DNA from 3 places in the Bacillus atrophaeus genome. Region 1 is predicted to be linked to each of the others. Evidence: predicted binding sites of a transcription regulator. Region 1 holds the regulator's gene; each other region holds the start of a gene.
What was found. Region 1 encodes LexA, which represses DNA repair genes until DNA is damaged. Its sites were predicted from a motif close to CGAACATATGTTCG; they were not measured.

Region 1 (7,047 bases):
ACCCCATCCAAAGGAAGCTCCCATTTCAATAGCAAGACGTTTTTTCACATCTGCTGGAAGTACGGAATTTTTATATTCGTCTGATTGCTTTTCAAAACGATCCCATGCCGGCATACTTACGACTGACACGTGGATATTTTCTTTTGCCAATTCAGCCTGTGCTTCAATCGCAAGTCCTACTTCAGAACCTGTAGCTAAAAGAAGGGCATCAGGTGAATCATTTTGTGCTTTAGATACGACATAAGCACCTTTCTCAACACCTGCTAAAGCTTCATCAGCAGTTTGATCGATAGTAGGAAGGTTTTGACGGGTGAGCACCAAGGCCGTCGGATGATCCTTGCTTTGTAATGCGAGCCTCCAAGCTGCTGCCGTTTCATTGCCGTCAGCCGGTCTGATGACTGACAGATTAGGCAGAGCACGTAAAGAAGCAAGCTGTTCCACCGGCTCATGCGTCGGTCCGTCTTCTCCTACAGCGATGCTGTCATGAGTGAATACATAGGTTACCGGAAGCCCCATTAATGAAGCGAGACGGATTGCCGGTCTTAAATAATCAGAGAACACAAAGAATGTTCCGCCGAAAACCCGAAGGCCGCCGTGAAGCGCCATCCCGTTTAATGCGGCACCCATTGCAAATTCACGAACACCGAACCAGAAATTACGGCCTGAATAATCGGCTGCCGTATAATCTGCGGCGTTTTTAATATTGGTTTTATTTGACCCTGCAAGGTCAGCCGATCCTCCTACAAAATAAGGGATCTGTTTTGCAATGCCATTTAAAACTTCTCCAGAAGATGCGCGTGAAGCTAAGCTGCTTCCTTTTTCATAAACAGGAACCTCTTTATCCCAATCTTTTGGAAGTTCTCCTTTGATGCCAAGCTCTAATTGTTCAGCAAGTTCAGGGTAGATTTCTTTATATTTGTCGAAGAGCTCGTTCCATTCCTGCTCTTTCTTCTCTCCTGCTTCTTTTACCGTTTGTTTAAAATGGTCGTATACTTCTGACGGTACATAGAAGTCCTCTTCATATGTCCATGCATAAGCTTCTTTAGTTAATTTACTTTCCTCTGAACCAAGCGGCGCACCGTGAACACCTGATGTACCTGCGCGGTTAGGTGAACCGAATCCAATGGTTGTTTTTACTTCAATTAATGTAGGTTTTTTTTCATTTTGGCGCGCTTTTTCAAGAGCGGCAGTTAATTCTTCGATATTGTTACCGTCTTCGACATAGAGAACTTCCCAATTCATTGCCTCAAAACGCTGCTTTACATTTTCTGAGAATGAGCGGTCTAAGTCTCCGTCTAACGAGATGTCATTAGAATCGTAAAGTACGACCAGACGCCCCAGCTGAAGATGGCCTGCCAGTGAAGCCGCTTCTGAAGAGATACCCTCCATCAAGTCACCATCACCGCAAATGCTGTATGTATAATGATCTACTACGTTGAATGAATCGCGGTTATATGTTTCTGCTAAGTGGCGTTCTGCAATAGCCATCCCAACTGCCATTCCGATTCCCTGTCCGAGCGGCCCTGTTGTCGCGTCAACACCTGCTGTATGCCCGTATTCAGGATGTCCAGGTGTTTTGCTGCCCCATTGGCGGAATCCCTTTAGATCATCAATACTGAGATCGTACCCGCTTAAATGAAGCATACTGTATAAAAGCATTGAGCCGTGTCCCGCAGATAAAACAAAACGGTCACGATTAAACCAGCCAGGGTTCTTCGGGCTTACATTCATAAGTTTTGTCCATAGCGTATATGCCATAGGAGCAGCGCCCATAGGCATTCCCGGATGACCGGAGTTTGCTTTTTCAATTGCGTCTATAGATAGTGTGCGTATGGTAGCAACTGATTTCTTTTCAATTGTATCCATAAAAATCCCCTTCCATATGTGTTGTACCTCTTCATCATAAATCTCTGAAGCGTTTTTCTCAACTGTTTCAGCTTAAATTTGAGAGAAACTTGTTGAAAAATGTCGCTTACACACGCTGACGTTGTTAGTATATACCAAAAAGGAATACGATATTGACGTATTCCTTTTATATTAGTGCAGCTTGTTATTTCTTTTTTCTCTTTTTAGTTTTTCTGGTGTTACATCGTTGCCTTCAGGATCAATGATTTTAACACTTTTCAGTGTGTTTTTCATAGAGGAGCGAAATCCTTTGAGGTATTCTTCACGAAGCTTCTTCTGCTCAGCTTTTTCATCATCAGTAATAACGCCTGATTTCGCTTTTGCAGCAAGTTCATTGATTCTGGCAATTTTTTCGTTTGAAATCATGTTAAACTCCTTTATTCCATTTTGCCTTTATACTACTAAATCAGCAGAGGTTTTACAAACGATTCACTCATTATTTGTCTGTTTCGTCCTCCATATATTCCTGAAAGCGCCGGTGAACGGTTGCTTTTGATACCTCATAACCAAAGCCTCTTAATGTAGCGGCTATTTCAGCGAAGGTCAGCTTATTGGCTCTCAGTCGTACAATTTCTGAAATAGGAACCTCAATTTTGTCTTTCCCGCTGTTTTCATGTTGGTTTTTAAGGTTTTTTTGCGGTTTAAACCCATTTTTCACCGCGCGTTTCATTCCTCTTTTGATTTTCATATTATGTATCTTCCGCTGATATTCTTCCACAATGCTGACGATCTCAAGCACCATAGAATCGGCTTCGGACAGCTCAAGTTCTCCTCTGTGCGCTGTCGTGTATATTTTTACATTTTCCCGATAAATGCAATGGAGAAGGGCGATTTTTGCATTTCCTCTGCCAAGCCTAGTCTCATCTTGAACGAGAATCGCATCAATATGGGACTTCTTCAATTCATCAAGCATCTCAAACACACCGTCCCGGTCCATTTCATACCCGCTGGCTTTTTCGGATATGACCTTAACGACCTCCATGCCATTTTCGGATGCAATCGCTGCAAGCTCCTCCTCCTGCCGCTTTAATGAGGTTTGCTGCTGTTCTTTGTTTGTACTAACGCGGGCATAAATGAGCGCCTTCATTTCTTGCTATCTTTCCTCTCTATTTAACAGTTGCCAATTGATATGCAGCAGGATGTTCCTTTTTTAAGGGAAGCATTAATACATCTCCCGCCTGTATATCAGAAGTCTGAAGATTATTTTCCTCCGTTACCCATTCAATAAAATCCTTTTTGTTTATCTTTTTCGTATCAGACACCTGATCAGCCAACGACCAAAGCGTATCTCCCGATTGGACTTCTATTTTAACATATTGATTTTGCTCTTGATCATTGTTTGTAAATGATAAAAGAAGAATAACAGCACTTAAAACTCCCGTGAACAGGCCGACAAAAATAATAAATTCTTTAATCATAAAAACAACCTCCGATAAGAATGTTTGTTCGCTTTTTATAACTCAAGTATATACGAACAAATGTTTCTGTCAATTGTTTTTTTCGAACCTATGTTTGTACTGTAAGGAAAATCATGCTATAATCTACTTAAAATCGACGTTAGAGGTGCGAAAAATGACGAAGCTATCAAAAAGGCAACTTGATATCCTCCGTTTTATAAAAGCAGAGGTAAAAACAAAAGGATATCCGCCTTCTGTAAGGGAGATTGGGGAGGCTGTAGGCCTTGCGTCCAGTTCGACTGTCCACGGGCATTTGGCTCGTTTAGAGACGAAGGGGCTGATCAGGCGTGATCCGACAAAACCAAGAGCGATAGAAATACTAGATGAAGAAGAAGTGCAAATTCCGAAAAGCCAAGTTGTTAATGTGCCTGTTATCGGAAAAGTAACGGCAGGAAGCCCCATTACAGCAGTAGAGAATATTGAGGAGTATTTCCCGCTGCCTGATCGGATGGTTCCGCCGGACGAGCACGTGTTTATGCTTGAGATTATGGGTGAAAGTATGATTGATGCCGGAATTCTCGATAAAGATTACGTCATTGTAAAGCAGCAAAGCACTGCCAACAACGGAGAGATCGTGGTCGCCATGACGGAGGACGATGAAGCTACAGTCAAACGCTTCTATAAAGAAGATACTCATGTGCGGCTGCAGCCGGAAAATCCAACAATGGAGCCGATTATTTTACAGAATGTCAGTATACTAGGAAAAGTGATCGGTGTATTCAGAACCGTTCATTAGAAACTTTTAAACTGCCGAACTTCATTTCGGCAGTTTTTTTCATAGATAAAACCCCCTTCTTTTATATAAAGGGGGTTTTATTCATAGCAAAATAAAAAAAGCAGGTTCGCCCTGGCTTAGAAACGAACCTGAAAAGGAGGAAAAAATTACATCATGTTTACACCCATTATTATCCTACATTTTTAAGTTGAAGTCAACAAATTATTTTTCCTCAAGGAAACTTTTTCTGAGTTTCTGGTGTCTCTCTGCCGAGAAATAAATCCTGGCACTTGAGAACAAGCCCCATCCTAAGTGTAAGAAAGACCACTTAGTAAATACGTTTGGTCAAGGGTTCATCATCAGCCTTGTTTATAAGTAGTCGAATTTATTTCTAATTTGTTTCATCTTTTCGTTCGTGAGAAGTGACAAGTTTTATGATATTTTGGGGCGAGATGATAATAAATAAATTGAAAATTTAGTACATAGTTTAATTAGTTCTTTTAGTGTTTATTCAATGTAATAAACTCACCTATCATAGAACTTGTGAGCGTAAAATTAAACCCCCGATATCTCCCCAAATTAGCCTGCTTCAGCTTTACGATAATTGTTTCGGCATTTGCACTACTGAAAGTAAACAGTGAATGATCTTCTTTGATATTCGTTGTCTCCTCCCACCCTTTCCCCATCTGCCTAATGAACTACGTGCACTCAGTTTCGGTTAAACCTGATACATCTCACAAATAGCTGCTTCTTCTGATAATAATCCTTCTCTCTTCAGAAATAATGCATTCCACAAAGTTCCTGTTTTAAGCAGCACCCCCATTGCTCAAAATAATATTGATTGTCTAACTTTTCTTAGAAAGGAATGACTTATATGAATGGGTTTCATGAGACTTTAGATCTTCATGAATTGCTTGTATTTAAAAACCTTTGTTTGACTAAGTCTTCAACGATGACCGGTTTAGTGCAGGATCAAGAATTAAGAGACATTTTAGAACAGGATGCGTTAAAAACAAGACGGCAGGTTGAGCGTTTGCAAAGCTTACTGGCTGAGCGAGGTGAACAAATATGAATGAATTTTTTCAAAAGCTTGCCGGAATGGGCAGTATGACAGAACAGGTCATTGCCACTGATTTTTTAATTTCAGCAAAAACTGGTATTAAAGATATAGCCATAGCCATTACCGAGACGGCTTCTCCGGAAGTGAGAGATACATTACATGAGTATTTGCACGATGCTATTGATACTCATGAACAAATTTTCAATTACATGGTTGCAAAGGGCTTTTATCACCCCAGAAATTTATCCGAACAGATAAACGTTGATATTCAGGCCGCTGAAACAGCTAAAGACTTGCCTCAAATTTAAATTCGGATGCTCTCTTCATTCAAGCTGCTGAGACTTTCTCGACAGTTTTTCTATTCATTTGGATATAAAAAAAGTGAAAAAATAAGTTTGTGCTTTCATTAAATAATCAGTAAGGTGGTAAAATGAAACATATAATTGCACTCGTATCAAAAATCACTTTGACCCTTTCCCTTTTATATGTCATTTTGGACAGAATCTATCATGTATCTTTTTTAAGTGTATTATTCATCACATTTGTTTTAGGGCTGATCTCTTATCTAACAGGGGATATGCTTATATTGCCAAGGACTAGCAATTTTATTGCTACAGCCGCTGATTTTGGGTTGTCGTTAATTATCCTCTGGGTATTTCTCATCAATCGCACAGGCGGTGATTTTTCTCCATTTTTTGCGGCTCTTATCGCCTCACTTGGTGTAGGTATATTTGAATACTTTTTTCATCGATATTTGCTGGCTAATGTGTTGAATGAAGATTACCGTAACCAACTTGCTTCAAGAGACAGCCGGTTGCAATATCAAACCGAAGTGTCAGACGAGTTATCTCCAGACCTTCCTAATAAACATAAGGAGTAAATCTCTATCACGTGAGCCTTATGTTTTATCTGCGGCATGTATGCTACAATATGTCTAAAAAAGGGGTTCACAAATGCCTGTTTATAGAGTGCTCAAATGCAGATTAGGAGATGTTCTGAAGGAATACGATATGACCATTTCTGACATCGCTGAAAATACCAACCTCAGTGAAAGACGGCTGAACGATTATGTAGATGGAATCAAGACAACCATGACAATGAATGTTGCTATGACGGTTGCAAAAACAATCGGCTGCCATATTGAAGATCTTTTTGTTTGGGAAAATTCTTAAAACACAAAAAGGAGGCCGAAATCGCCTCCTTTTTTTATTTACTTTCTTCTTCGTCATCCAATGGCAGCTGAAGCAATGAATCAGTGCCTGTCGCTTTTGGTGTTTTACCATCCCATTTTTCAATCCATTTGTATTTAATCATTTCATCTGACATCGATTTCTTGATAATTTGGTTATAATCGGCGATTCCTTCAGCTTCGATCTTTTTCTTTTTGGCTTCTGCTTCAGCAATTTTGATTTCCGTTTGTGTTCTTTCCAGCTCTTGTGAAGATTTCACACGCGCGTCGATAGCTTCTTGTGTTGCTTTATCAGGTTTAGGAACACCTAACGTCAAATCATCGATAAGGAAGCCTAGGTCCTTCATATCATCAGCAAATGTTTTTTGAACTTCTGAAGCGGCCTCGGATGATTTCTGACCGTATGTATCAATTACTGAGTATTTAGAAATGGATTTTCTAGCGGCATCCCAAAGTCTTGTTTTGAGGTATGTATTTTCAATTGTCTCAATGTCAACCGCTCCAAACTTGTTGAACAGTTCCACCACCTTATCAGGCTGCACAACATAGTTGTAGGCAATATCCATAGAAATGTTTTTACCGTCAGAGGTTGCTACTTTAATATCTTCATTGTCTACTGTTTGCATACGCACCGGATATTCAGTAACTTTATTAAACAGCCCGACTAAATGCCAGCCCTGATCAAGCGTTTCTGATTTCACCCCGCCATTCGGTGAGTAAA
Region 2 (7,047 bases), 660 kb from region 1:
ACGCGATGATGTTTTACAAACGGGCAGAAAAAAATCTTGCTTTTGTTTCAGATGATATTGAAAAAGCTGAGTTTGCTTTTAAAATGGCTGAGATTTTTTACAACTTAAAACAGACCTATGTTTCGATGAGTTATGCCATCCAGGCGCTAGAGACATACCAATCGTATGAAACTTACACCGTCCGCAGAATCCAATGTGAATTCGTTATTGCAGGGAATTATGATGATATGCAGTATCCAGAAAGAGCATTGCCCCACCTAGAACTGGCTTTAGATCTTGCAAAAAAAGAAGGCAGCCCCCGTCTCATTAGTTCGGCCTTATACAATCTTGGAAACTGTTACGAAAAAATGGGCGACCTCTACAAGGCAGCTGAATACTTTGAGAAATCCGTATCCATTTGCAAGTCAGAAAAGTTCGACAATCTTCCGCATTCTATCTACTCATTAACTCAAGTTCTTTATAAACAAAAAAATTACACCGCAGCGCAGGAGCAATATCAGCAAGGCTTGGAAATTGCCTATCAATATTGTGATGAATTATTTGTAAAGCTGTTTCAGTTTCTGCATGCCTTATACGGAAAGAGCGTTGATACAGAATCAGTGGCTCGCACATTCCAATTTCTTGAGGAAAATATGCTATATCCCTATGTCGAAGAGCTGGCGCATGATGCTGCCCAATTTTATATTGAAAATGGACAGCCCGAAAAAGCACTCGCATTTTACGAAAAGATGGTGCACGCACAAAAACAAATCCAGAGAGGAGATTGTTTATATGAAATCTAAATTGATGACAGGTTTGTTGCTCGTTGCGGTCGGATTCAGCTTTACTCAGGTGATGCCTCATGCAGGTGAAACAGCAGACAAAACAGGGAATACGTTTGATATTGCAGCGCGCAACCAAACGTGACAATAGCCAAAAAGACCCTTCGTTTTGCTGAAGGGTCTTTTTTATCCGCCGGATTCTTCTTAATAAGTTGAGAGAACCTGCTCTTAACAAGTGGTTCCGAATGAACCGGTTTCAGACGTTTCCTCTAATGAATTCACCTCGATTACGTATAAGCCGCCCGTGGCATCGCTGAATAGACCGAACATGTTTAAGCGGTTTTCCGCTTGTAAACGGTCCAAACCTGCATAGTGGCCGGGTACGTGCCCCGTACCAAAACGATCTGTTTTTACAGTCAGCATCAAATAAGTCTTCATCATTCATTTCTCCTATCTATCTCGATTTTAACACTTTTAACCAGTAATGAAGGGCTGATGTCATACTCTGCCCGTCCTACGAATGCCACCTATTCATGATAAAAAGAAAAAGGAGAGATGATAGGTGACGATTGAAGTCAAGAAGAATCTGGTTTCTGCGGATAAGTACACGCTGAAATGTCCCAACGCTATGAATGCTGAATACATTACGATTCACAATACGGCGAATGACGCGTCTGCCGCTAATGAAATCAGCTACATGATCGGGAACAATAGCTCTACAAGCTTCCACTTTGCGGTTGATGACAAAGAAGTGATTCAGGGACTGCCTTTGAACCGGAACGCATGGCATACGGGAGACGGCACGAACGGCACTGGAAACCGCAAGTCCATCGGTGTGGAAATTTGCTACAGCAAGTCGGGAGGCGAAAAGTACCGGACGGCTGAAGCCTTGGCTGTGAAATTTGTGGCGCAGCTTTTAAAGGAGCGAGGCTGGGGCATCGACCGGGTCAGAAAGCATCAGGATTGGAACGGCAAGTATTGTCCGCACCGCATCTTATCAGAGGGACGCTGGGATCAAGTGAAGGCCGCTATTGAGAAAGAAGTAAGCGGCAGCAGTTTCTCTTCAAAAAAGACAGCAGCCGTGACTTCATCTTATCAGGTGAAGAAAGGAGATACGTTATCTGCGATTGCCAAAGCCTCAGGTGTCAGTGTGAAGCAGCTGCAAAGCTGGAACAATATCTCAGATCCTAATAAAATCAAAGCCGGCCAGGTACTGAAAATCAATCAGACGCAAGCAAAGTCCGCAGCGGTAAGCGAATCAGCTCCTGCATATCCGCTCCCATCAGGTGTGATCAAATTAACGAGTCCGCTGACGAAGGGAACAAAAGTCATTCAAGTGCAAAGAGCGCTGGCAGCTCTTTATTTTTATCCTGACAAAGGGGCGAAAAACAACGGGGTAGACGGCTTTTACGGAGCAAAAACGGCAAATGCGGTAAAACGGTTCCAATTAATGAACGGCTTAACGGCTGATGGAATTTATGGGCCGAAGACGAAAGCGCGGATGATGGCGAAACTCGTATAATTGAAAAAAGGAAGCTTCTCTTCGTGCAGAAGCTTCTTTTTGGTCAATAAAAAGAGTTATTACATACAAACCGCAGCAAGCACCTTTTGAATGTCGTAAATGCTGTCATCCTTCTTGAATTGCTTTGATACCGCCGGAAGTTCAGTGCCTGAAATCCAAATATTAAGCTCTGAATCAAGATCAAAACGGCCGGCCGTTTCAATGCTGAACCTGGAAATGCTTTTATACGGTATAGATTGGTATTCTGTCTTTTTTCCTGTGAGGCCCTGTTTATCGACAAGAATCAGGCGTTTCTCCGTAAAGACGATTAAATCACGCACTAATTTAAATGCAGCATCCACACTCTCTCCCTCTATTAAAATAGAAGCGAGTTCTGCTTCGGCAGATGCTTTTGAAACAGTTGAGGCATTTCCGAACATGCCGTTGATAAATCCCATACGATCCCCTCCATACGAGTTTCTTCCAGCACATCATACTACAAAAGGGTTTTCATTTATAGTTTTATAGGATAAACTGGTGCCACTAAATAAAGGAGCGCACCAGAAATGAAAGATGTCTATCACAGTTTTAAGTCTCTCGCCGCTGCAGAATCAGAATACCGGATTATCTATGAGGAGAATAGCGGAAGCGACCGCATCGTACTGAGCCCGCACGGCGGCGGAATTGAGCCGGGAGTAAGCGAGCTGGTGAGGGCCTTTTCCGATGAATGTTCCGTTTATCTGTTTGAAGGAATGAAACGCCGCAACAACCAAGCCTTGCATGTGACAAGCACTAGGTTTAATGAACCGCTCGCACTTGAGAAGGTAAAGGCACATCAATACGCACTTTCCATTCACGGCTACCGGGATCCGAACCGGCGGCACACCTTGGTCGGCGGCACTGACCGGCCCAGAGCCGCGGCTGTTGCTGAAAGCCTGAAGGCATCAGGATTCAGCGCTGAACTTGTGTCGGATAAAGAGCAATTGGCTGGTGTGCATCCGATGAATATTGTGAACAGAAGCAATAAAACGCTTGGCGTCCAATTAGAGTTAAGCACGGCTCAGCGAAGCGCATTATTTGACGACTTTGGATGGCGAGAGCGGGACCGGACAAAAAATGAGCATTTCTCACGATATGTCAGCGCGGTAAAGGCTGCCTTTTGCAGAGAATGATTGGGTACTGGACCTGCAATATCTCTCACTGCCTTCGTAAGTTGTGTGAATGTGCAGTGGGAGGAATACTCTTGTATAAAAGAGCTTCAATACCCAATGTCAAAGTTCTGGACTGTCAGCCGGCCTGTCTTGTAAAACAGGCCGGCTTTGCTAATTAATACTTACTGTAATGATATTGCATTTGCTGTTCGGCAACCAGTGATTGCGGCTGCTCAGTTTCCTGATAGCCGAACCATTCACGGGGAGCGTCTTTAGTGTGCCGCTTATCTGACAGGAGATAAGCCAGCCGCTTCTGAAATTGAATACCTGCTTTACGCTGTTCGAAAAGCTCCAGCCTTCTTTCCGCAAATTTCTTTGTAACGCGGAACACGGAAGCAATCATGGAAACAGCGTGGCTTCTCCACTGCGGAAATTCCATTTGTAACAGCATAAAGGTCGGCACACAGAAGTGATACATAAATTGATTGGCTTGAAATTCCTGAAGCTCTCTAAAAAGCTTGTTCATATGAAAGTGATTGCCGGCGTGCTTTAACACGTGGCACAGCTCATGCGCAAAGTCCTCCCATTGCTCCTCTGCGGATTGCCTTTGATTTAAGACAATACTGTACATTCCGTCATGCTTCACCATCATACTTCCTGTGTCTTCAAAATGAACCCAAATATCAAGTTCTCTTGCAATTCTCAGCATGTCAATGTGCTGAGGAGAAGTCATTCCCAGACGGCAGTATACATTTTTTACGTATTCCTCCAGATGTGATAAGTAATCGCCCAATTGAATACCCCTTTTCGAACATATGTTCCGTTTTGTGTGAGAAAGAAAAGCCCTGTTACAGGACTGAAAAAGTTTGTAGAAGTCTTTCCCTTTTCTTATAAAAATAAACACCATTCTTTATATCGGCCTATTTATCATATTATTTAGAGAACAAAGGACATTTATTTATTTTTCGGTTTTCGGTTTTTCTCTTTTTCTTTTAAATAGTTAATGAATTCGATCGCTTGCTGTTTGCTTTCCGGAGAAAAGTCCCGCATATCCCGATAAGCGATCTGTAAATCCGGGTCTGAAAAGATGTCATCGTCAGACTTTTTTTCTTTTCCTGTCAGCAAATAATCGGTTGTCACTTGAAAGTAATCGGCCAATTTTTGCAGTGTTTCATAATCAGGTTCGCTGCGGCCGTTTTCATAGTGAGAATATCTGGCGCGTGATACACCGATATGGTTTGCGATTTCTTCTTGTGTTTTTTTTCCTCTGAGACTCTTCAATCTGCCGCCTATCATCGTATGACCTCTCTTTTTGGAAACTCCCTAAGTTACTCTTATTATAGATACAAACGGTATCAAAATAAATAATTGATAAAAAAAGTATCAAAAATAACTTGATGATACGTAATGTATCGTTTATAATCAAAAACATAAAGATACAAAACGTATCAAAAAGAGAAAAATTTTGTATCAGGAGGCGGGTAAATGAATCCGATTAAAATTGTTTTCAGTCAAAATCCCATAGATCAGCAGCACCTTGGAAAGACAGGCGGATCGATCACATTCACGTCGAACGGCCATCCTGTGTTTCAATTTGAAAATCGTGCGCAATACGAACTGTATTTGCGATTGAAGAAGGCGGGGGAGCAAGGTGGAGAGGAATAAAAGCTATCCGTTTTTCACATATTCAGGACTGTTGAATTCAGAACATTATGACAAAATGGGTTCGGCTGTGTGGCTGTTTCTGTGGTTTATCAGCTCAACGACTAAAGAGAGAAGAAAAGATGGCGTGAACTGGGGCATTGTGCTGGGACATAAGCCGTTAAAAGCAAAGGAGATGGCGGACGTATTCGGAGTCAGTGAAAAAACCGTCAGAAGATGGCTCGACCAGTTGGAAAAGAACGGTTACATCTTAGTGAGGCGTGCGCCTTACGGAGTAATGATTTCAGTCCGGCATTCGAAAAAGTTTATTCCCAGAACGGACAAGCAAGACCACTCTGGCGCTATGGAGCGGACAAAGATGCCGCAAAGGACGGACAATAACGTCCTGTCTGATAAAGATAACACAATGATTCATACTGCTGCTGATAAAGCGGTTGATGCCATTGCAAACCATTTTACAGAGCTGAGATCTGCGCAAGAGGGGCGCACTGTATACCCTTCCTCTCGTGATTATCAAGCCATCGCCCGAATTGTCGGCCGGGGTGTTCCCGTGCTGCAGACAATCAAATGGCTTGACCAATGTTTTGACGCTTTTGAAAAACGGCGTACAAGTGCCGCGGAAACGATAAAGGCCTTCAGTTATTGCGCGAAATTCATTGATGACCGATTTTCCGCTCAGCAAGTAAAAAAAGACTTTATGCCTTTAAAAGAAAGGAATATGCCAAATGACCAAACGAACGCTCGAACAAATCCTTGCCGAACTGAGAAGCGGAAAACATCCATTACTGGTGAACAAATCGGACGAATCAGACGAAAACCGTTATGATTGTCCGGCTTGCAAGGACCAAGGGGGCTTTCTCAAAAAACAAAACGGACAGGACATATGGGCGGTATGCGGCTGTGTCGGTGAACGAAAAGTAAGGCGGCTGCTCGGCGCAAGTGAAATTACCGCTGAATTCAGCAAGCTGAGCTTTGAGGGATTCCATACGGCAGGGAAGCCTCAGGCAGTGATTGATGCGTACGAGTGTGCGGCCGAATTTGTTGAACACTTTCAAGACATACAGTCCGCACGTAAAAACAGTATAGCTCTTTTAGGGCAGCCCGGCTCAGGTAAAACGCATTTGCTTACAGCTGCTGCCAACCGGCTGATGAAAACGCAGCACGTTCCTGTCGTATATTTTCCGTTTGTGGAGGGTTTTACTGATTTAAAAAATGATTTCGATTTGCTGGAAGCAAAGCTCAGCCGTATCAAACAGTCCGGCGTTCTGTTCATTGATGATTTATTTAAGCCTGCCAACGGAAAGCCGAGAGCTACTGACTGGCAGATTGAACAAATGTATTCAGTCATCAATTATCGCTACTTAAATCATAAACCGATTCTCCTTTCAAGCGAACTCACCGTCGAAGAACTTGTGAGGGTGGATGAAGCGCTCGGGACAAGAATCTATGAAATGTGCAGCGACTACTTAGTGATTATAAAAGGAAACGTATTTGATCTGAATCATAGATTGGAGGGCATACGGTAATGTGCAGGCTGTGCAAAAACAAAAAAGTGATCGTTGAATCGACAAGCATTGGAGCCGTTTTTAGGCCATGCCCGAATTGCAGGGCCGGCTCTGATTTGACACCTGTTATTGCGTATTTGGAACTGGTGATTGAAGCCGGGAAAGCGAGGCTGAATGCTCTTGATTAAGCTTATCAAGGCCTTGTTATGTCTGTTTTTTCAGGCGAAACGGAAGGAAAAAGAAATTGAAGAATGGTATGAAGATGACGGAAAGTGAGGATCAAGTGCAAAATAAACAATGGAAAAGCAGTCCCGCTCCGTGGCAGGCAGTCTCGGGCGGCGAATCAAAACCGATCTATATTTATTCTGCTTACAGTGAAGAAGATAAGGGGAGATTCCCTTATTCAAACGGCAGGCTGATCGCAGCTGTGTTTGACCTCAGCTCGTACTCGCAAGACGGAAATGCAC
Region 3 (7,047 bases), 1.6 Mb from region 1:
CATGAGACAAAATTCCGCCTGTGTCTGTTATGACGGCTTTGGCATCTTGAAACAGACTGGTCCACAACGGTGTGGTCATTTTGCAAACAAGCACATCCCCCGGTGAGAAGCGGGAAAACTCATTGGCATCCCGGATCACTTTAACCGGACCGCTTACAATGCCGCTTGAAGCAGCAACGCCGTAAATATGATCCTCTGTGTTCTTTTCATCTTCGGTAACCGAGCCGACGATGTCTTCTGCAGCCTTCAGCTGTTCTGCCGTCGGTGATCCGAGATAAGAAGGGGCGTGAACCAATTCATACTCTTTAAATACCTCTCTCCGTTTTGCTGCTTTAGCCTGAAGCGGAACAGGGTGTAAAAGGGCGTTTTCGATTTCGTCATCGTATAAATACCACAGGTCCTCTTTGTCATCAATAACACCGCTGTCTGTGAGTATTTCACCGATTCTCAGCAGAAAGATTCTTGCCTTTGCATCAAGCATCGCATCAATATAAAAATGATGGTCATCACGGATGACAGATGAATTCAGCATCCATTGATAATAACGGTCATATTCCTTTCGGAAGGCTTCATCTTCTATCTGCTGCAAAAATTCATTGTACAGCTGCTTTCTTTTTTCAATTGTTTTGTTAAACTCATTGTCAAAGTGATAGCCATTGCGAACATAATTTTGGATGTGGGACAGGGCGTAATAAGGGTTTTCAGCCCAGATCTGTTCAATAAGATCATGGCTTTTCACTGATCTCCAGCCATACTCCTGCAAAAATTCATTTACCTTATCCAAGAAAAGCTTTCCGTCACTTGTTTGCGCCAGCGTCTCTTGCAGTTCTTCCGCTTGATGAGTTTCAAATACCTGTTTCAGCGCTGCGTTCTTTTTGACTTCATTAGAAAGCAGCCACAGATGCCGGTCTGTTTCCAAGGATTTGTTCATTTTTCCTGTCAGCATCTCATGAAAATGGGAATTCTCCGTGTCTCCCTGAACTTGCTGATACATGGTTTCCAACTTCGTATTCAGGAGTAATTGCGGGAAGACGATATTGAAGTGTTCATCATAGGCTTCCATATAAAATGCCTTTAGTTTCTTAAAGGCGTTCAGCGCGCTTTCCGGTGTGTGTGAAGCTGCTGACAGTTCATCTAATGTTTCATAAAAAGGCAGAAAGGTTTTGTTGAGAATGTCGTACATCCGCTCAGCCAAATGAGGAAACAATTCTTCAGCCGCTTCGGCAGCCTTTGCGGCTTCGGTCGGGTCTCCGCCTTTTTGTTTCGAATAAATATGGCCCCGGTACTGTTTCACTTCTTCAATCGTTACCCCGATCGGAAATTGCTCGGAACGTTTTTTCAGCCCGTGCTCCATTGCAGGAATAATAAGAGAAGAGAATAACGGGCTGATCGGTCCTTCAATGTTTGACTCCATGTTCAGCCAGAAATCGTTCATATCCTCCTTGGTGATCATGAAATCACGCTCTTCCTCAGCAGCTTCTTTATCTTGGTCAATGGTTGTAATCGGGCGGGCTTGAAGAAGATATAATGTGTTTTCGGCGATTCCAAATTCCAGATCAACCGGAAATCCATACAATGCCTCGGTCTTTTTCGTTAAGGCAGCAAGTTCCCGTATGTGCTCGTCATTAAGGCAATAGCGATTCCGCATTTCTTCGTTTGTTTCTCTTTCAGCAATGCCTTCAGATTGAGAAACCATATACAATTCCTTTAAGCCCATCTCTTTTTGAATGGCGAATGAATCTTTATTCACGATGAATGTGTCGGGTGTCACGCTGCCGGAAACAATCGCTTCACCAAGACCGTAGCTTGCGCTGATTAATAATTCGCCGTCATCGTGTGTGACCGGATTGCGGCTGAAAATGACACCTGATACTTCAGATTCGATCAGTCCTTGAACCACGACGCCCATTAACGGTTTACCATGATTATTTTTCATTTTTTCTTTATAGCGGCCGACTCTGGCAGAGAAAAAAGAAGCCCAGCATTCCTTTACTTTTCCGAGAAATTCATCTTCTGTTTTGACATTTAAGTATGTTTCATACTGGCCTGCGAAAGAAGCGCCTTCTAAATCCTCTGAAGCGGAAGAGGACCGGACGGCAACAGACGCGTAGGATTCCCTGAGTTCATAAAAGGAAGCCGTAAGCTCATTCTTCAGTTCATCTGAGAATATGCCGTTAATGATGTTGTTTTCAATGTCTTCTTTTGTTTCATGAAGCTGGTTATCCTCCATAAAACGCGCCAAGGCATTGGTTTGAATGATGAAACCGTCTGGAACGGGAAGTCCGTTTTTGGTCATCTTAATCAGGTTCATGCCCTTTGCGCCAGCCAATTGACTGGATTCTTCAGCTTTGTTAAACAGTACTGAATACATGTTTCATAACCCCCTCTTTCCGTCGATATACAGGATGTTTTTCTTTTTTTATATCCTGAAAAAGTAAAAGCACTCTGGAGCCTGTCTTCAAAAATGATAGTGAGCACTATCATCCAATTGTAGAGGGTAAGGAAAATGCTGTCAAACACAATAAGTCCTAAATAAAGTTAATAATTAAGTTGGTTAGAGTGATAATAGTTTTAGGTGAAGATGGGCTATTTGACTCACTTATGCTGATGTGAAGGTTTAGAAGAATCATTGCAAAAAGATGATTGAAGCATGCTAAAAACGGGTATGGTGTATAAAGAGGGAACGATTGCATCATTGTCCGATTCTTCTTTTTTTACTATAATCAGATGAGATGAAGAATCGGAGGAGGGTTTTTGTGATAACAAAAGCCGTTTTTGCATTAGTTTTTCCTTTTATGCTTGTTGTTCTTTTTACGAGAGTCACATTTAATCATTACGTGGCAATTGCTCTTACAGCCGCGCTGCTATTTGCCTCCTATTTAAAAGGCTATACGGAAACGTATCTGATCGTGGGGTTAGATGTGGTGTCACTTGTTGCCGGCGGGTTATACATGGCGAAAAAAGCCGCAGAAAAAAAGGAAGAATAACACGGCCATCATATATAAAGAGATGAATTCCTGCTTTTGCCTGAAGAAAGCAGGTTTTTTATACGGAAAATCAAGATGGAAATAAATAGCCATCGAACTTTAGTTCGTATTTTTAGCGATTTTGCTCTTCATTGTGTTACTATATCAATAGGAAGATTTCGTAAAGAAACGGAGGCTTATTTGTGAAAGATCGCTTTGAGTTAGTCTCGAAATACCAGCCCCAGGGAGATCAGCCGAAAGCTATAGAAAAGCTTGTCAAAGGAATTCAAGAAGGAAAGAAACACCAGACTCTTCTGGGTGCGACGGGTACGGGTAAAACATTTACGGTGTCCAACCTGATTAAAGAAGTCAACAAACCGACACTTGTAATTGCCCATAACAAAACGCTTGCAGGCCAGCTTTACAGCGAGTTCAAAGAGTTTTTTCCGAACAACGCTGTCGAGTATTTTGTCAGCTATTATGATTACTATCAGCCGGAGGCTTACGTGCCTCAAACGGATACATTTATAGAAAAAGACGCAAGCATTAATGATGAAATTGATAAGCTCAGACACTCCGCAACATCGTCTCTTTTTGAACGCAGAGACGTCATTATCATTGCGAGTGTTTCTTGTATATACGGTCTCGGTTCACCGGAAGAATACCGTGAAATGGTGCTTTCGCTCAGGACGGAAATGGAGATTGAACGCAACCAGCTGCTCAGAAAGCTTGTTGACATCCAATATGCCCGCAATGATATTGATTTCCAACGGGGAACGTTCCGGGTGCGCGGAGATGTCGTGGAAATTTTCCCGGCGTCACGCGACGAGCATTGTATACGGGTTGAATTTTTCGGAGATGAGATTGAACGGATCAGAGAAGTGGATGCGCTGACCGGGGAGATCCTCGGCGACCGCGACCATGTCGCTATTTTCCCGGCTTCCCACTTCGTCACACGAGCCGAAAAAATGGAAAAAGCCATTCTTAATATTGAGAAAGAGCTTGAGGAGCAGCTGAAAGTCATGCATGAGAACGGCAAACTCCTTGAAGCGCAGCGATTGGAGCAGCGGACAAGGTATGATCTTGAAATGATGCGGGAAATGGGATTCTGCTCAGGCATCGAGAACTATTCAAGGCACTTGACGCTTCGTCCGGCAGGTTCCACGCCATATACGCTTCTCGACTACTTCCCTGATGATTTTATGATCGTTGTAGATGAGTCGCACGTAACAATTCCCCAGGTCCGCGGAATGTTTAACGGAGACCAAGCGAGAAAGCAAGTGCTGGTGGATCACGGATTCCGTCTGCCTTCAGCGCTTGACAACCGTCCGCTCCGTTTCGAAGAATTTGAAAAGCATATGCACAATATTGTTTATGTCTCAGCAACGCCGGGCCCTTATGAAATAGAGCATACACCGGAAATGATCGAGCAGATTATCCGGCCGACCGGGCTTCTTGATCCGATTATTGAGGTGCGTCCGATAGAAGGACAGATTGATGATTTGATCGGTGAAATTCAAGCCAGGACCGAACGGAATGAAAGAGTGCTCATCACCACGTTGACGAAAAAAATGTCTGAGGATCTGACAGATTATCTGAAAGAGATCGGCATTAAGGTCAATTATCTTCATTCCGAGATTAAGACGCTGGAACGGATTGAAATCATACGGGATCTCCGGCTCGGCAAGCATGATGTCCTTATCGGAATCAACCTGCTGAGAGAAGGGCTTGATATTCCTGAGGTATCCCTTGTCGCTATTTTGGATGCGGATAAGGAAGGTTTCCTCCGGTCAGAACGCTCACTGATCCAGACCATTGGGCGGGCGGCGAGAAACGCGGAAGGCCGCGTCATCATGTATGCCGATAAAATGACAAAATCAATGGAAATTGCTATAAACGAAACGAAACGCCGCCGTGAGCAGCAGGAGCGTTTTAATGAGGAGCACGGCATTACGCCGCAAACGATTAATAAAGAAATACGCGACGTTATCCGCGCGACAGTGGCTGCTGAAGATAAAGAAGAATATAAAACAAAAGCAGCGCCGAAACTGGCGAAAATGACGAAAAAAGAACGCCAGAAAGTCGTTGAACAAATGGAACTTGAAATGAAGGAAGCAGCCAAGGCGCTTGACTTTGAAAGAGCTGCGGAGCTTCGCGATTTACTTTTAGAGCTAAAAGCGGAAGGATGATGAAAGAATGGCTATGGACCGGATAGAGGTGAAGGGAGCAAGGGCGCATAACCTGAAAAACATAGATGTGACCATTCCGAGAGATCAGCTCGTAGTGGTGACTGGACTGTCGGGTTCCGGTAAATCCTCCCTTGCTTTTGACACCATATATGCAGAGGGGCAGCGGCGCTATGTGGAGTCGCTTTCTGCCTATGCCCGCCAATTTTTAGGCCAGATGGATAAGCCGGATGTCGACGCGATTGAGGGTTTATCCCCGGCTATCAGCATTGATCAAAAAACCACGAGCCGCAACCCGAGATCAACTGTCGGGACGGTGACAGAAATTTATGATTATCTGCGCCTGCTGTACGCAAGGGTGGGAAAACCGCACTGCCCAGAGCATGGAATTGAAATTACATCACAGACGATTGAGCAGATGGTCGACCGGATTTTGGAGTATCCGGAGCGGACGAAGCTTCAGGTGCTTGCGCCGATTGTGTCCGGCAGAAAAGGCGCCCATGTCAAAGTGCTTGAGCAAATTCGAAAACAAGGGTATGTCAGAGTTCGGATTGACGGCGAAATGGCCGAGCTTTCTGAAGAGATAGAGCTTGAAAAAAATAAAAAGCACTCCATTGAAGTTGTCATTGACCGGATTGTAGTGAAAGAAGGCGTCGCCCCGCGGCTGTCAGATTCATTAGAGACAGCGCTTCGTTTAGGCGAAGGCCGTGTCATGATAGACGTAATGGGCCAGGAAGAGCTGATGTTCAGCGAGCACCACGCCTGCCCGCATTGCGGTTTTTCAATCGGCGAGCTTGAGCCGCGCTTGTTTTCGTTTAACAGTCCGTTTGGCGCTTGCCCTACTTGTGACGGGCTGGGAATGAAGCTTGAGGTCGATTCGGACCTTGTCATTCCGAATAAAGACCTGTCATTGAAGGAAAATGCGATCGCGCCATGGACGCCGATCAGCTCACAATATTATCCTCAGCTGCTTCAGGCGGTATGCAGCCACTACGGGATTGATATGGAAGTGCCGGTGAAGGAATTGCCCGATCACCTGCTGGATAAAGTGTTGTACGGAAGCGGCAATGAACAGATTTATTTCAAATACGAAAATGACTTCGGCCAGGTTCGTGAAAATCATATTGAATTTGAAGGTGTATTGCGCAATATTGAGCGGCGTTATAAAGAGACGAGCTCAGACTATATCCGTGAACAGATGGAGCAATACATGTCACAAAAACCTTGCCCGACGTGCAAAGGCTATCGTTTAAAGAAAGAAGCGCTTGCCGTTTTAGTAGACGGCCGGCATATCGGAAAGATTACCGAGCTGTCTATAGCAGACGCGCTGCAATTTTTCAAAGGTCTTAGCCTTTCGGAAAAAGATATGCAGATTGCGGACTTGATTCTGCGTGAAATCGTCGAACGGCTCAGTTTTCTTGATAAAGTCGGACTGGATTATCTCACGCTGAGCCGTGCTGCGGGAACGCTGTCCGGAGGAGAAGCACAGCGAATCAGGCTCGCGACGCAAATTGGCTCGCGTTTGTCGGGAGTGCTTTATATTTTGGACGAGCCGTCAATCGGCCTTCATCAGCGAGATAATGACCGATTGATCAGCGCGTTGAAAAATATGAGAGATCTCGGAAACACGCTGATTGTCGTTGAGCACGATGAGGATACGATGATGGCTGCCGATTATTTGATTGATATCGGCCCCGGCGCCGGCGTTCATGGCGGGCAAGTGATTTCGGCAGGCACGCCGAAAGAGGTTATGGCTGATAAAGACTCATTAACCGGAAGTTATTTATCGGGGGAGAAATTTATCCCGCTGCCGCCTGAAAGAAGAAAACCGGACGGCCGCTTCATTGAAATTAAAGGTGCATCGGAAAACAACCTGAAAAAAGCGAATGCGAAAT

Region 2: AAHT65_RS13545 (ImmA/IrrE family metallo-endopeptidase) is a predicted target of LexA. The motif match lies at 4,222-4,235, and genes of this name have one in related genera.
Region 3: uvrB (excinuclease ABC subunit UvrB) is a predicted target of LexA. The motif match lies at 3,081-3,094, and genes of this name have one in related genera.

Annotation. Positions count from the first base shown of each region.
Region 1 is NZ_CP154443.1:3,326,630-3,333,676, reverse strand. Features, by position in the region: gene tkt (transketolase) at 1-1,866, opposite strand, end outside; gene AAHT65_RS16790 (DUF896 domain-containing protein) at 2,038-2,271, opposite strand; gene AAHT65_RS16785 (YneB family resolvase-like protein) at 2,342-2,992, opposite strand; gene yneA (cell division suppressor protein YneA) at 3,012-3,323, opposite strand; gene lexA (transcriptional repressor LexA) at 3,478-4,098, shown strand; gene AAHT65_RS16770 (hypothetical protein) at 4,952-5,149, shown strand; gene AAHT65_RS16765 (spore coat protein) at 5,146-5,445, shown strand; gene AAHT65_RS16760 (YndM family protein) at 5,568-6,017, shown strand; gene AAHT65_RS16755 (helix-turn-helix domain-containing protein) at 6,091-6,309, shown strand; gene AAHT65_RS16750 (prohibitin family protein) at 6,344-7,047, opposite strand, start outside.
Region 2 is NZ_CP154443.1:2,668,729-2,675,775, forward strand. Features, by position in the region: gene AAHT65_RS13515 (Rap family tetratricopeptide repeat protein) at 1-782, shown strand, start outside; gene AAHT65_RS13520 (PhrA family phosphatase inhibitor) at 772-906, shown strand; partial or broken gene AAHT65_RS13525 (YciI family protein) at 944-1,199, opposite strand; gene AAHT65_RS13530 (N-acetylmuramoyl-L-alanine amidase) at 1,324-2,283, shown strand; gene AAHT65_RS13535 (PH domain-containing protein) at 2,343-2,720, opposite strand; gene AAHT65_RS13540 (poly-gamma-glutamate hydrolase family protein) at 2,829-3,434, shown strand; gene AAHT65_RS13545 (ImmA/IrrE family metallo-endopeptidase) at 3,589-4,206, opposite strand; gene xre (HTH-type transcriptional regulator Xre) at 4,368-4,709, opposite strand; gene AAHT65_RS13555 (hypothetical protein) at 4,899-5,078, shown strand; gene AAHT65_RS13560 (winged helix-turn-helix domain-containing protein) at 5,065-5,901, shown strand; gene AAHT65_RS13565 (ATP-binding protein) at 5,801-6,601, shown strand; gene AAHT65_RS13570 (hypothetical protein) at 6,601-6,768, shown strand; gene AAHT65_RS13575 (hypothetical protein) at 6,843-7,047, shown strand, end outside.
Region 3 is NZ_CP154443.1:634,819-641,865, reverse strand. Features, by position in the region: gene AAHT65_RS03355 (PEP/pyruvate-binding domain-containing protein) at 1-2,371, opposite strand, end outside; gene AAHT65_RS03350 (DUF2198 family protein) at 2,757-2,987, shown strand; gene uvrB (excinuclease ABC subunit UvrB) at 3,170-5,155, shown strand; gene uvrA (excinuclease ABC subunit UvrA) at 5,163-7,047, shown strand, end outside.